DNA from 2 places in the Anaerofustis sp. LCP19S3_F7 genome. Region 1 is predicted to be linked to the other one. Evidence: riboswitches for the same ligand, from Rfam matches in the RefSeq annotation. Region 1 holds a riboswitch; the other holds the start of a gene.
What was found. Region 1 has a riboswitch for FMN ahead of ACTQYZ_RS05885 (ECF transporter S component). Riboswitches for the same ligand answer to the same signal wherever they lie in the genome.
Positions count from the first base shown of each region.

Region 2: linked by a shared signal. The riboswitch ahead of ACTQYZ_RS01395 (ECF transporter S component) and the one ahead of ACTQYZ_RS05885 (ECF transporter S component) in region 1 are both predicted to bind FMN.

Region 1 is NZ_JBQKFF010000004.1:74,078-78,516, forward strand. Features, by position in the region: gene ACTQYZ_RS05875 (MATE family efflux transporter) at 1-321, shown strand, start outside; gene ACTQYZ_RS05880 (4Fe-4S binding protein) at 390-1,013, opposite strand; gene ACTQYZ_RS05885 (ECF transporter S component) at 1,017-1,631, opposite strand; FMN riboswitch at 1,704-1,815, opposite strand; gene ACTQYZ_RS05890 (kinase to dihydroxyacetone kinase) at 2,010-2,261, shown strand; gene eno (phosphopyruvate hydratase) at 2,728-4,035, opposite strand; gene ACTQYZ_RS05900 (helix-turn-helix domain-containing protein) at 4,149-4,439, opposite strand, start outside.
Region 2 is NZ_JBQKFF010000001.1:268,409-272,847, reverse strand. Features, by position in the region: gene murC (UDP-N-acetylmuramate--L-alanine ligase) at 1-923, opposite strand, end outside; gene spoVG (septation regulator SpoVG) at 1,196-1,474, shown strand; gene ACTQYZ_RS01395 (ECF transporter S component) at 1,584-2,150, opposite strand; FMN riboswitch at 2,232-2,344, opposite strand; gene ACTQYZ_RS01390 (helix-turn-helix domain-containing protein) at 2,497-2,739, shown strand; gene deoC (deoxyribose-phosphate aldolase) at 2,819-3,490, opposite strand; gene ACTQYZ_RS01380 (galactitol-1-phosphate 5-dehydrogenase) at 3,538-4,439, opposite strand, start outside.

The DNA.
Region 1 (4,439 bases):
AATGCAAATGAAACAGCAATTATAAATGCAGGAATAGAATACTTAAGAATTGAAGGTGCTTTTTATATAGGAATAGGATGTTTGTTCCTACTTTATGGTATTTACAGAGCAATAGAAAAACCTTTAATGTCCGTTATTTTAACAATTATTTCTCTTGGAAGCAGAGTCTTCCTTGCTTATACTTTATCTTCTATTTCATTTATAGGAGTAAAAGGTATATGGATGAGCGTGCCTATTGGTTGGACGCTTGCCGATATTACAGGGATTTTATATTATTTAAAAAATAAAAATAAAATTGAAAAGAAACTTTTATCAAAATAAAAAAGACACTTAAGTGTCTTTTTTATTTTAACTATGTAATATTAATTGAATTTAAAAATTCATAAGTCCTAATTATTTTTATCAACAGCATTTACAGGACAAACACTATAACAATTTCCACATTCAAAACAATAGTTATCAATTATTTTATAAGGATTTCCTTTCTTTATTGCTTTAAAGGAACATACCTCAAAACACTTCCCACACCCTATACAATCTCCATTTATATGATAACTTGCTTTTCTAACATTTCCCCCTCCAATTGAAAATGTTTTTCTTAAAATGGGTTGTTGTGACATATCAAGATATTCGCCCTCCATATCGTACACCTTGAATACTTCAAGAGCCATTTTACTTTCTTCACTTGTATAAATTTCATTCATATAAGTATTTTTCTCAAATATTTCATCGAGTTTATCTCTACCTATATTCATTACTTTAGCTTTCATCATAATGGCTTTTGTAGACATTGTATTCATTCCTTTCATTGCAGATATGGAAACTACCTTTTTATCCATAAGTCTATCATAAAAAGGCTTCCCTTTTGCTGTTAAGAAATAAACACTGTCTTCATCATAAAGCATTAAATCTATAATGCTCGTTTCAGGTTCTCCGTTTTTATCTACTGTTGCAAAAACCGTAGAATGAACTTCATCTACCAAAAATGATAAATAATCTTTGGCTTTTTCCATTTTTTACTTTTCTCCTTTTAATATAGGACTTACCCCTTTATAAATAAGAATAGCAAATAATGAAATAATCAGACCTTTAATAATATTTGCAGGAATTGCACTAAATAAAATTACTTCAAATTTAGTCTGAATGAAAGGTATTATTTCTCCAAAAGAAGCAATAACCTGATCAATTGGCATAAATGCACTATACATAGGAAGTAAAACAAAATAATTAAGTAATCCTGCAACTACTCCCATTACTACACTTGCAATAATACAAGCAATTAAAGCAGTTTTCTTTGTTTTATTTCTTTTGTAAATTAATCCTGCAGTAAAAACAAAAGAAGCACCCATTGCAAAATTTGCAAGTTCCCCTATTCCTGCTGTTTGTGTTGAAAATACTTGAAGCCCGTTTTTAATTAGTTCAATTACAACACCAGCCATAGGTCCAAAAGCAAATGCACCGATTAATGCAGGAAGGTCAGATAAATCCATTCTTGCAAAAGATGGTGATAAAAGCATTGGTACTTCTAAAAATGCGAGTAAAAATGATACAGCCGCTAACATAGCCGTACATACCATTACCCTTGTACTGATTTTTGAGTTTGTTGTTTGATTTGTTGTTAAGTTTTCCATTATTCTCCTTATTATAGATATGAGGTGAATTTAAAAAATGCCTGTTATACTAAAATAACAGGGCATTAATTATCATATCTTCTTTCATCCGGACTATACCGTCGGTTATGGAATCACACCATATCAGCTTTCGCTCCCAGACTTTACTGGCGGTCAGGAATTACACCTTGCCCTGAAGATAAATTCTTCAATATTCAATTTTCTATAATAATTTATTTATAAGAATAATTGGAGGATTACACCAATAAATAAATTCATTACTAAATAAGTATAACTCTTTTTTAGATTATTGTAAATATAAAATTTATATTATATAATCAAAATATAAAATAGGACTAAACAAATTATAAAAGCCCTTAAATAAAAGGAGAAAAATTTATGATAGAATTCAAATTTGATACACAGCTTCTTATTGCCGGAGAAAATTTAGATGAAGATGAAATCCATGATTATATAACAAATAACTTTAAAGGGGACTGCCTGCTTGCAGTCGGAGATGAAAAATTAATAAAAATACACTTTCATACAAATGAACCATGGGATGTATTAAAATATTGCAACTCTCTTGGCGACATACACGACATAGTAGTAGAAAATATGCAAAGACAAGCCGATGGTTTAAAAGGATAGAAGAATACGCTAAGCGTATTCTTTTTTCATATTAAGTTCATTTTATTTTTTATTTTTACCACTTATTTTTTAGATACAATATAATCAAATATTCACATTTTAACAAACTTATTTCACACTTACCCTTTATAATAAGTTTCACAAAAGTATTTAAGAAGTTATATTATAGCAATATACCATAACTAATTTTATAATAAAGGACCCTATAACTAATAATGCTCTAAATATAAATACTTTTTTAAATATTTGTTTTTTATTAAATCTCCTCTCAGTGTTTCAAATATACATTTTTATATCTTAAAAGATATAATTGGGAACAATTAATTAATTTACCATAAACGCGGTAAAACCATCCTAAAATTCATTTTGGGAAATATATGCAAGTAAAATATTTTGTATTAACCTACAAGAACTATAATATAACCCTATTTAGAGAAGTAAAAAAAAGCAGTTACAACTGCTTTTTTTATTTTAATCTTATATTAGTAAAAACATCCTTACCGATATATCTTGCCTTATCCTTTAGCTCTTCTTCAATTCTTAAAAGTCTGTTATATTTAGCAACTCTTTCACTTCTGCAAGGTGCTCCTGTTTTTATTTGTCCTGCGTTAAAACCAACAGCCAAATCAGCAATAAAAGTATCTTCCGTTTCACCTGACCTATGAGATACAACCGTTGTATAATTATTTTTTCTTGCTAAATTCATAGTGTCTAAAGTTTCGCTTAATGTTCCTATTTGATTTAATTTTATTAATATAGAGTTTGCAACCCCCATATCAATACCTTTTTTAAGTCTTTCTTTATTGGTTACAAACAAATCATCTCCAACAAGCTGAACGCTGTTATTAAGTCTGTCACTTAAAAATTTCCAGCTTTCAAAATCATTTTCATGTATACCATCTTCAATAGATATGATAGGATATTTACTTATAAGTTTTTCATAATATGCTATCATCTCGCCGTATTTTCTTTCTTTTATTTCATAAAAATACGAATCAAGCTTTTTTTCATAAAGCTCACTGCTTGCCATATCAAGAGCTATATATACATCATCTCCCGGTTTATACCCTGCATTTTCAATAGCTTTCATTATAAGCATAATAGCTTCTTCCGCACTATCCACATCAGGAGCAAATCCTCCTTCATCACCAACGGAAACACTCATCATCTTCTCTATTAAAATGCCTCTTAATTTGTGATAGATTTCACTGCCCATTCTTAAAGCATCTTTAAAAGTATCTGCACTATGAGGAAGTATCATAAATTCTTGAACATCTAAATTGTTATTTGCGTGTTTTCCACCGTTTAAAATATTCATCATAGGAACCGGAAGTAATGTCGCATCATTATTAGATAACTGCCCTATATAACTATATAAAGGAAGTTTTAAAGATTTGCTTACTGCATCGGCACATGCAAGAGAAACGCCTAAAATTGCATTTGCACCAATATTTCCTTTATTCTTACTACCATCTATTTTACATAATGCAGCGTCAATATCATCTTGATAAGCAGCATTCATTCCTATTAAATGCGCTTTAATATAATGATTTACATTTTCTACCGCTTTTAATACACCATTACCTACATATCTATTTTCATCTTTATCTCTAAGCTCAACAGCCTCAAACTCACCCGTTGAAGCACCTGAAGGAACAGCAGCCCTACCAATGGAACCATCTTCAAGAACTACATCAACTTCAACGGTAGGATTAGACCTTGAATCCAAAATCTCTCTGGCATAAATATCATTTATTTTTGTATTTTCCAAAATATTTACTCCTCCTTTTTGTAAATATTTTTCTCTTTAAAATGAAATTTATACCATAAAATTTATATTATTAGACTCAAGAAATTAAAAAAATAACCACAATTTTGCGGTTATTTTTATAAAAGTCCTTTAATTAATTTTGCAATATTATCTAATTGTTCTTTATTTAATTTCTTCAAATCATCAACTATTTCATCAATCTTTTCTGGGTTATCATTTTCTATATCAAAAAATTCACTTGGAGAAATATTTAAAAAATAACAAATAGAAAAGAAAACAGACATAGACGGAAGAGCTTTCCCATTTTCAATATTATTAATATAACCTGGATTTTGACCTAAGGATAAACTCATATCTCTTGCTGAAACACCTTTTTCTAACCTTAGTTTTGATAATCTATCTGCAAA
Region 2 (4,439 bases), on a different contig from region 1:
TCATTTACAATTTTTTTGTCAATCATAAAGAAATCTGAAACTGCAACAACGCTTAAAGCATTAAGTACGTTGTGTTCTCCCGGTATATTAAGTTCAAAGTGATAATAAAATTCACCGTTTTTATATACATCAAATCTTGGTTTTCCAAGCTCGTTATATGTTATATTTTTAGCAACAAAGTCATTATTTTCTGAAAGACCAACTTTAACTATTTTACATTCAAGTCCGTCTAAAATATCAAGAACGTTTTTATCATCTCCGTTTACAACAAGTAAACCGTCTTTTGGAGTAATTTTTGCAAATTTTTTAAATGATTCTTTTATTTGTTCTATACCACCTGTAAAGTAATCAAGATGATCTCTTTCAATATTTTGTATTGTTCCTACAAAATGTCTTGAATGAAGGAAACTGTCTACGAATTCACATGCTTCTATTACAAAATAGTCGCTGTCCCCAACTCTTGAGTTTCCGTTTATTTTTCTTAAAGTTCCTCCTATTGAAATTGAAGGATCAAGATTTGCATTTAAAAATACCAAAGACATAAGGGAAGATGTTGTTGTTTTTCCATGAGTTCCGCTTACAGCTACGGTTTTTTTATAATATTTACTTATAAGTCCAAGGAAAATTGAACGTTCTATTTCAAGAATACCTTTATTTTTTCCCTCAACTCTTTCAGGATTATTTTCTCTGATTGCAGCAGAATAAACTATTAAATCTATATCGTCGGTTATATTTTCTTTATTATGTCCTATAATAACTTTAATTCCATTCTTTTCTAATTTTTCGGTATAAACACAAGGTCTCATATCTGAACCCAAAACTTCTTTACCGTTTATTTTTGACATTAAAGCAAGACCAGACATACTGGTTCCGCCTATTCCAATAAAATATATCTTTTTTATATTTTCTAAATCTATATTCATTTTTTCACCGCCGTATTGTTTTTATATAAACTTTAACACTTATTTATTTCATTATATGCTTATTATATACTTAATATATTTTACTATCTTTCAATGATTTTTACAATATTTATTTATATTATAATTATATTAAAAAAATCGGCAAATATTTAAAGTAAAAACATCATGTTGAAAAATTATGAAATCCTTTATTTATAGGTATGTAATCGTTATTGCAATTCTTAAATTTATAATGTATAATATATTTAACAGAATAAAGGGAGGAAAGACAAATGCAAATCACAGACATTAGGGTAAGAAAGACATATGACGAAGGAAAGATGAAAGCGATCGTATCTGTTACTTTTGATGATCAATTCGTAATTCATGACATCAAAATAATTGAAGGAGACAATGGGGTATTTATTGCTATGCCTAGTAGAAAAATGCCTAATGGTGAATTCAAAGATATTGCACATCCGATAAACCTTGAAACAAGAGTGGAAATGCAAAACAAAGTTTTGGAAGCTTATGAGGATAAACTAAAAGAGCTGGCCGAAGAAGCAGAATAATTATTAAGAACGAATGCCCCTGTTAAGGGGTTTTTTTATATAAAAAAATTAAAGCCTCTCGTTTTGAGAGGCTAAATGGATTCATTAAGTAAAGATTTTATTATTATTTCTATTTTGTTGTATTTACTCTTGCACTATCATGTCTTGTCTTTATAAAGTTACTGATAGGTTTATATACAATAAAAGTTATTATGCAGTTAATACCGGCTTTTAAAATATTAAAAGGTATTACTGCAACAGGAAGTGATGCTTTTACAGCTTCTAATGGCATACCGTAAAAATTAGTTGTAATTACCAAGTTTGCCGGAATCATAACAAGAACCATTGCTATAGCTCCAAGAACAAGCCCTAATACAGCACCTTTTCTTGTTTTGTTTTTGCTGTATACAAATCCTGCAACTCCTACAAGTGCGCTACTTGAGATTATGTGCATCAAAGCACCTACCCAGCCGTTCATAGCACTTACGGTTAGTGCTTGTATACAGCTTGAAATTATAACGGATATTATTCCTGTTACAGGTCCGAACATTAAACCTATAATAAGAAGTGGAACATCCATTGGTTCATATTCAAGCCATGCAGCCGATGGCATAATTGGGAATCGTACAATAAGCATTAATACGATTGACAATGCAATAAGCATTGAAACTGTTACAAGTCTTCTAGTGTCTTTCATTTTTTTTATACCTCCTTAAAATTTAAGGTATACATAAAAAATAGTAATCACCCTTCAGGAAATTACTAAAAAAAATACTTTATGTATCCTCTCTCATCCGGACTTTACCGTCGGTAAAGGAATTTCACCTTTTCAGCTTTCGCTCGCAGACTATAACTGCCGGTAGGGAATTTCACCCAACCCTGAAGATTGTTCACCTTATATTATAATATTTTTTTAAAAAAGTCAACATTAAGTCGCCATAGGTTACTTTTTAAATAAAAAAAAATAATGTAAAATATAAAAAAAGAAATTTAATTTTGACTAAATTTAATTTATGTAATATTAATAAACGGAGGTGAATAAAATGCAACTTAGGGAAGCTATAAACAAAAAAATAATGATGCTATGTGAAGAAAGCGGATATTCCATAAATTCACTTGCAAACATGGCAGGTATTCCTCCTACTACTCTTTACAGTATGTTTGATGGAAAATGTAAAAACCCGGGAATAAAAACAATTAAAATTTTATGTGATTTTTTTGAAATAAACATAAGGGATTTCTTTAATGATGAATTATTTAATGATATAGACAAAGGTTTTGAATAATCATTTATATTTTAATTATCAAAAAAAAAGAAGAGAATATATTCTCTTCTTTTTTATGTATTAAGAAAAATGTAAGTTACTATTTGCTTGCTGCGTCAATTTCATCAAACATAGCTTGTGTTCTTGAAATACCAAGTCTTGAACAACCAGCTTTTAAGAATGCTTCAGCATCAGCAACTGTTGAAATACCGCCGGCAGCTTTAATTTGAACTCTTGTTGTATCGATATTTGCTTTCATGATTGCGATATCTTCAAGTGTAGCACCACCTGATGAGAAACCTGTAGATGTTTTAACAAATCCAGCACCAGCATCAGAACAAATTCTTGAAGCTTTTGCGATTTCATCTTTTGTTAATAAGCAGTTTTCTAAGATAACTTTGATATTAGCAGGAGAAGCATTTACTACTGCATGAACATCGTTAAATACTGTATCATAATCACCTGATTTTAAAGCTGAAACGTTAAGTACGATATCAACTTCTGTTGCACCCATGTTGTATACTCTTTGAGTATCAGCAACTTTTGATTCTGTAAGTTCTGCACCATTTGGGAAACCAACACATGCACATACTGCTGTTTCAGAACCTTTTAGAATATCATAAGCCATTTTTACTCTTGATGGAGTAACACATACAGTTCTACATTTCCATTCTTTTGCGAATTGGATTCCTTTTCTTACTTCATCATAAGTTAATTGTGGTTTTAATAAAGAGTGGTCATTTACTCTTGCTAATTCGTATTTTGTTAACATATTAATTTTCTCCTTAAATTTTATTTATATTTTATTTTAATTAAAAACTATTTTCCAGGTTCGTAACCATCTTGTGTAATTACGATTTTATTAAAGAATTCTTTTCTTTCAATTAAGGCAAAAGCGTCTTTTACATCATCAACTTTAAATCTGTGAGAAATAATTGATGTTAAGTCAAGTAAACCTTTCTTAGCAGCATCTATTGTTGCACAGAATTCTTCATATTCAGGTGTAAAGTTATAGCACCAAGAACCTTTTATTGTAAGTTCTTTTCTTAAAATACATTTATCATAAGATTTATCAAGAACATTTACATCTCCATGTGGAGTACCTATACATGTAAATGTACCGTGTTTCTTTAAGCATTGTAATGCTTGGTTAAATGTTATTGGAGAACCTGCTGCTTCTATACATACTTCAGGACCATCTTCACCAGTATATTCTTTAATTTTTGCAACAACTTCTTCATTTGTCATATTTAATGAGTTAATTGTATAAGTAGCGCCTACTTTCTTGATTAAGTCAAGTTTTTCATCTTTAATATCAACTGCGATTACCATTCTTGCTCCGCAGATGTTTGCCCATTGAACCATATAGTATCCAACAGGACCTGTACCAAATACTACAACTGCATCGTTAACTTTGATACCAGCTCTTAAAGCACCGTGTAGTGAAATAACAGCAGGGTCGATTTGACAAATCATATCCCAGCTAAAATCATCAGGACATACATAACATTGTGTAGCTTTTACTGCAACGTATTGACCAAATCCTCCGTCGCTTCTTGAACCTGTGTAGCCATATGTATCACATAAATTTATATTACCATTTAAGCAATCTTTACATTTTCCGCATCCTGTCATAGGGTTTACGTCAACTCTTTGACCTACTTTTAATTCTTCTCTTAAGTCAAGGTCTTTTACACCTTTACCGATTTCAACTATTTCAC